Linked DNA regions of Hahella chejuensis KCTC 2396. The protein of the gene in region 1 interacts with the protein of each later gene in a pairwise test. Links are inferred from orthologs where the notes say so. Each region holds a gene or a part of one and is shown on either strand. Other genes may lie near its edges. The genes, in order: mrdA and HCH_RS26875.

Region 1 (3,223 bases):
TTACAGTGCGGATAAAGCTAATCGCAGTGGGCGGTAAAATGCCTGGCTGGGTTGAGCAGGGTTATAACGAGTACGTTAAACGTATGCCTCGTGACATGCCCTTGCAGCTCATCGAAATACCCATGCCCAGGCGTCAAAAGAACGCGGACCCGCATAAGCTCAAGATCCAGGAAGGAGAGAGCATTTTGCAGTCACTGGGTTCCGGCGATCATGTCGTCGCATTGGAAGTCGAAGGCAAGTCATGGTCCACTCCCCAATTGTCGCAACAAATGGAGCGCTGGCGCATGTCCGGGCAGGATGTCGCTTTGCTGGTGGGAGGACCGGACGGGCTGAGCGATGCGTGTCGAGCGAGAGCGAATCAACAATGGTCGCTGTCGCCGTTGACGCTGCCGCATCCGTTGGTTCGAGTGCTGCTCGCGGAGCAGCTTTATCGAGCCTGGACCATATTGCAAGGACATCCTTACCACCGGGAATAATCAATATACCGGCGTCAGGCCTGATCAAGGCGGGGAGACCAAGCGGGCGGGCCGCACAGACGGCCCCGGCCCTGATTGAGGGCGGCTCCAAATTGAAGATTGACTGAGTCGTTTCCCGAATTAAAGGAGAAAAGGAGGTAAGTATGGGAATAATGGAAAGATAGTAAGTACCGTCCTCGGATAGATAGGACTAAGATAATAGCGCCTGCGTCCGCGACCAGAATAATATCTACCGGCGGAGCCTGACATAACCAGCAACTGACGGTATTGACCACAAAGAGCCATGGCTTCCCGAGAGCTGAAAGACCACTTCCGCGAGCAACGCATTTTTTTCCAACGGGCCATTTGGGCTGCACTGGGAGTGATCGCCTTGAGCCTTGCGCTGTTTGCGCGCTATTACTACCTGCAAATCAGCCAACACGAAGTCTACAAGACCCTTTCTGACCGTAACCGCATGCAGTTGCAATCCATCACGCCCACTCGTGGCTTGATCTATGATCGCAATGGCGTGTTGCTGGCGGATAATCAGCCTACGTTTTCCCTCACATTGGTGAAAGAAAGAACGCAAGATCTGGAAGCCACAATCGCGGAACTACAAGACATTCTTGAGATTACAGAAGATGACGTTGAGTCGTTTCGCAAGCGGATGGGGCAGCGTAGGCGTCCATACGAATCGGTGACATTGAAGTCAAGGCTGACGGAAGAGGAGATCGCTCGCATCGCCGTGAACCGACACCGACTTGCGGGCGTTGAAGTCGAGGCTGAGTTGATCCGCTACTATCCGCTGGGCGACACCCTGGCTCATGTGCTGGGATATGTCGGCCGCATCAGCGAGCGGGAGTTGAAGCAGGTCGACCCCGCCAATTACAGCGGCACGCAGTATTACGGCAAACTTGGCGTGGAGCGTCATTATGAAAGCCTGCTGCATGGCTCCGTTGGCTATCAGACAGTGGAAACTGACGCGCGGGGGCGGGTTTTAAGAGTTCTGGATCGTGCTGCGCCAACCCCTGGCTCCGATATTTCCTTGTACCTGGATGTCAATCTGCAGCGCGCCGCCATAGAGGCGCTGGATGGCAGACGGGGCGCGGTCGTGGCGATAGAGCCTTCCACCGGCGGGATACTTGCGCTGGTCAGTACGCCCAGTTTTGATCCCAACCTGTTTGTCACCGGCATCGACTCCGCGACCTATAAAGCATTGCAGGATTCACCTGACATTCCTCTTTTTAACCGCGCGCTGCGGGGGCAATATCCGCCCGGCTCCACCGTCAAACCGTTTCTGGGTCTGGCGGGATTGGATACGGAAACCATCAACGTTAATACCCGGATATGGGATCCGGGGTGGTATCAGCTTAAAAACGATGACCGCAAGTATCGCGATTGGAAGCGCTCCGGCCATGGCTGGGTGGATCTCAATGCCTCCATTGAGCAATCGTGTGACGTTTTCTTCTACGATATGGCTTTCCGTATGGGGGTCGATAACATGTACGCCTATATGGCGCAGTTCGGCTTCGGTGAGCAGACGGTTTACGACATCGACGAAGCTCAGGATGGCATCTTACCCTCACGAGAGTGGAAGCGCGCGGCGCGGCGACTTCCCTGGTTCCCGGGCGACTCCTTGAATATGGGCATCGGTCAGGGCTTCATGCTTTCCACCCCCATGCAGTTGGCCACCGCCACGGCGGTTCTGGCTAATCGAGGCAAGTGGGTGCGTCCTCGTTTGATCAAGACACTGAATGAAAGTGAAGTGACGGATATTGAATCGCCGCCTGACGTCACGCTCAAGCAGGAGTGGTATTGGAACTATGTGATCAAGGCGATGGAAGGCGTTATGCATGGGCGTCATGGCACAGCCCGCTCCAGCGGTAAGGACTCACCCTACAAAATGGCGGGAAAAACCGGGACGGCGCAGGTAATCGGCATCAAACAGAATGCCGTGTATGACGCGGAAGCCATCGCTGAACGTCATCGTGACCACGCTCTTTTTGTCGGCTTTGCGCCAGTGGATAACCCCAAAATCGCAGTGGCGGTATTGGTTGAAAACGGGGGCGGAGGCAGCGGTGCGGCTGCGCCGGTGGCGCGCAAAATGTTTGACGCCCATTTGGTTGGACCCGAACTGGAACCGGGGCGGATGCAGGCGGCTTCGCCCTGAACTAGATTTGTATTGATGCGCGGGCGAGCCCCGTTGCGACTATTACTATAAACATTCGTCCCGACCAGAGTCGGGTGACGCAGATCGATACTTGGGATATGAAAAGCAGCGATTTCGTAAGGCAGTTACCCGGCGGTGAGGCGCATTTCAGTCGCCCTCGCACGCTCGCCAGCGTTCTTCACATCGACGTTCCGCTATTCACTTTGCTGCTGATTCTGGTGTTTGGCGGCTTGTTCGTGCTTTACAGCGGCAGTGAGAAAAGTATGTCCGATGTGGCCAGGCAAGGCATTCACTTCGGCATCGCTTCCGCCTTGATGCTGGTGCTGGCGAGATTTGATCCGCAGGTGTTCAGGCGTTGGGCTCCGTGGGTGTTTTTCCTTGGTTTGGCCGGCCTGGTGGCGGTACTGGTGGTCGGCAGCGACGCCAAAGGCGCTCAACGCTGGCTGAAGATTCCAGGCGTCGGCGTACGGGTGCAGCCATCTGAATTCATGAAACTGGCGGTGCCGATGATGGTGGCCTGGTATCTGTCGGACCGTATCCTGCCTCCTTCCTTTAAGCATATTATCGGGACGCTGATCATTATCTTTGTGCCCGCCGC
Region 2 (3,365 bases), 150 kb from region 1 along the record:
TGAATTTGCGATTCCAGATCTTGCTCTCGAATTGAAGAGCTCATCTGAATAACTTTTGTAATAACCGCAGAACCTGCGACTGCAACCGCCGCATGCTTGGTGCTGACCCGCGCTTTGCTGACAACTCTCGAGATCACTTCACCTACAGCTTCGGCATCATTGATATTCTTCTCAACGACTGCGTTCGGCGGCAAAGGCTCCACGGCGTAACTATCCACTCGATATCGACTGCCCTGCTGACTGAGTTCAATCAGCTTGACCGATGTAGAACTGATATCAAGCCCTAAGACCGGCTGTTTTTTCTTTCCAAATAGTCCAAACACAAAGTTGCCTTCTTATCGCACTACGGTTAAAAGGTTAAAGTCTGCTCTGAAAGCATAGCCAACATTCGAAGATTACTAAAATCTCCAGCGCAAAAAGCGTATAATCTGACTGTGTTATCCAAACCTAAAGAAATTTCTTAAATAATAGACATAGATTGTAAAGATGTCAGGAAAAACATGCGAAATTTTGTGAGGCTCTTACGATTTTTAAGTTGGATGTTCGCGGCGGGCCTCGCCGCCGGTATCGTTATTGCATCCAGCTTCTATCTTTTCTTATCGCCCAACTTGCCGGATGTGGAGCAACTAAGGTCCGTCCAACTCCAGACCCCACTGCGAATATATACCCGCGACCAGCAACTGTTAGGCGAATTTGGCGAAAAGCGAAGAACGCCCGTTTCCTACAACCAAATCCCTACAAACCTTGTCAACGCCTTCCTTGCCGCGGAAGACTCCGCTTTCTTCGAGCACCAAGGCGTAAATGTAAAGAGCTTGGCGCGCGCATCTTTGCAGCTTGCCAGTACTGGCCGCATTCAGTCCGGCGGCAGCACGATTACAATGCAAGTCGCAAAAAACTTCTTCCTCAGTCAGGAACGCACTTTCGACCGAAAATTCAATGAGATACTTTTGGCTTTAAAGATTGAGCGCGAACTTGAAAAACCGGAAATCCTTGAACTTTACCTAAACAAAATCTATCTAGGGAATAGGGCATATGGCATAGAAGCCGCAGCAAATGCTTATTATGGGAAGAGCATCAAAGAACTGACGCTTGCTCAGGCGGCAATGATCGCCGGCCTTCCTAAAGCCCCGTCAAAATACAACCCTATCGCATCACCAGATCGGGCGCTGATTCGCAGAAACTGGATACTAGGCCGTATGCAGGAGCTTGGTATGATTACTCCAGAACAGCAGGCCGAAGCCCGCAAGGCGCCAGTCACTGCCAGCTATCATGGCGCACAACCCGAGGCGAACGCGCCTTACGTAGCGGAAATGGCTCGTCAGGAAATCGTCAATCGCTTTGGCGTAGACGCCTATACCGACGGCTACAATGTCATTCTGACAATCGACAGCAAATTACAGAAGGAAGCGGATGCCGCCTTAAAGCGGGGACTCGTCGAATACAGCGAACGCCATGGCTACAAAGGTCCCGCCGGACACATAGATGCGCCAGAGGGTGATGAAGCGCTTAATATTGTCGTAGAGCGCTTAAAAGAGTTCCCCTCTGTTGGAGCTCTCAAGCCTGCATGGGTCGTCGCCGTCACAGAGAAGAAAGCGACTCTCTTAATGTCCTCCGGCGACACCGCCACACTACTCTGGGAAGGTATGGCCTGGGCGCGCAAGTACGTCCATGTTAACGAACGCGGCGGTTCTCCCAAGAAAGCGGAGGATATATTCAAGCAGGGCGACGTCATTTATGTGAAACAGCATGATGACAAACTGTTCCTCAGCCAGATTCCCAAGGTTCAAGGCGCCGTAGTGTCACTTGCGCCAGGAGATGGCGCCATTTTGGCGCTGACTGGCGGCTTTGACTTCTTCTTGAGCAAATTCAACCGCGCCACTCAGGCATTGAGACAACCCGGCTCCAACTTCAAACCTTTTGTTTATCTGGCGGCCCTGGAGAATGGAGCCACCGCCTCGACAACAATAAATGACGCTCCCGTTGTTTTTGAAGACGCCAATCTTGAGGACTCATGGCGACCGCAAAACTCATCCCTGAACTTTAACGGCCCAATGAGGCTAAGAAAGGCGCTTTATCAGTCCCGCAACCTTGTTTCTATACGCTTGCTGCAAAAAGTCGGTATCGACACAACCGTCAAATTCCTCTCGCAAGTCGGATTTGAGGAAAGCCGAATCCCTCGCAACCTCTCACTTGCTTTAGGCTCGGTTGAATACACGCCAATGAATGTAGTGTCGGGCTACGCGGCCATCGCCAACGGCGGATACAAAGTAAGCCCCTACCTTATAGACAAAGTCATCGACTATAACGGCAAAGTTGTTTATCAAAGTAATCCTGCTGTGGCGTGCAGCCAATGTGACAGCAATCGCAGGAATTCTGACAGCAAGGACCAACCTCAGAGCAATATTGCCCCCCCAATTGCTGACCCGAGGTCGGTCTATATTTTAAATAGCATCTTGCAAGACGTTATCAAGCGAGGCACTGCAACTAAAGCCTTGTCTCTTGGCAGAAGCGACCTTGCAGGAAAAACTGGCACAACCAATGATCAGGTTGACGCCTGGTTCTCTGGCTACAACGCTAATATTGCGACGACTGTTTGGGTAGGCTTTGATCAGCCGTCAACGCTAGGTCGTCGAGAATACGGCAGCCGCGCCGCACTCCCCATATGGATCGACTTTATGGAAGACGCCCTCAAAGATACACCAGAAGCACAGCTCAAGCAGCCGCCCGGCATAGTCACGGTCAAGATTGACCCGAACACCGGCGAGCGCGCTGCGCCCGGACAGGATGACGCGATTTTTGAAATGTTTAAGGCAGAGACTGTGCCACAAGTGGTGCGTCAAGACTCCCCTACCTATGACGGAGGGAGCAGCGGCTCCAGCGATACGCCGCTAATGGAGATGATTTTTAATTAGCCCTCCTTCATCCCAAAAAAAGCCGCGCAATTGCGCGGCTTTTTTTGGCAGCTCAAATCACACGATTTTAATATCGTCGATTGAGTTCAATGGATAGTGCTCTGGATAAGGCAAACGAGCCACACCTGAGTCAACCGCGGCTCTGGCGACAGCCGCACACACTTCGGTCAACAGACGAACGTCCATCGGCTTGGGGATAATATAGTTCTTACCAAACTCAAACTTTTCGCCGCCATATGCGTCCACCACATCCTGCGGCACTGGCTGTTTAGCCAGTTCACGAATAGCGTTCACTGCCGCGACTTTCATCTCTTCATTAATGGCGGTTGCACGCACATCAAGGGCGCCGCGAAATATGAAAGGGAAACCCAGAACGTTGTTAACTTGGTTCGGGTAATCAGAACGCCCGGTAGCCATGATCAAATCGTCACGAGCCGCCAACGCCAGCTCAGG

The links.
Region 2: the proteins of mrdA (region 1) and HCH_RS26875 interact in binary tests that used the Escherichia coli proteins (3 or more experiments, as listed by UniProt). The link is inferred for Hahella chejuensis KCTC 2396 from one-to-one orthologs.

What each region holds. Positions count from the first base shown.
Region 1 is NC_007645.1:5,960,930-5,964,152, reverse strand. The notes cover bases 295-3,192. They hold mrdA (penicillin-binding protein 2), read left to right. Parts: upstream 295-759; coding sequence 760-2,625; downstream 2,626-3,192. Other genes in these bases: rodA (rod shape-determining protein RodA), read left to right, coding at 2,724-3,192; rlmH (23S rRNA (pseudouridine(1915)-N(3))-methyltransferase RlmH), read left to right, coding at 295-476. Outside these bases: more of rlmH, read left to right, coding at 6-294; more of rodA, read left to right, coding at 3,193-3,223. UniProt on the Escherichia coli protein: Catalyzes cross-linking of the peptidoglycan cell wall. Responsible for the determination of the rod shape of the cell. Is probably required for lateral peptidoglycan synthesis and maintenance of the correct diameter during lateral and centripetal growth.
Region 2 is NC_007645.1:6,109,077-6,112,441, forward strand. Bases 167-3,206 are described here. They hold HCH_RS26875 (penicillin-binding protein 1A), read left to right. Parts: upstream 167-500; coding sequence 501-2,912; downstream 2,913-3,206. Other genes in these bases: HCH_RS26870 (pilus assembly protein PilM), read right to left, coding at 167-323; HCH_RS26880 (malic enzyme-like NAD(P)-binding protein), read right to left, coding at 2,970-3,206. Also shown: more of HCH_RS26870, read right to left, coding at 1-166; more of HCH_RS26880, read right to left, coding at 3,207-3,365. UniProt on the Escherichia coli protein: Cell wall formation. Synthesis of cross-linked peptidoglycan from the lipid intermediates.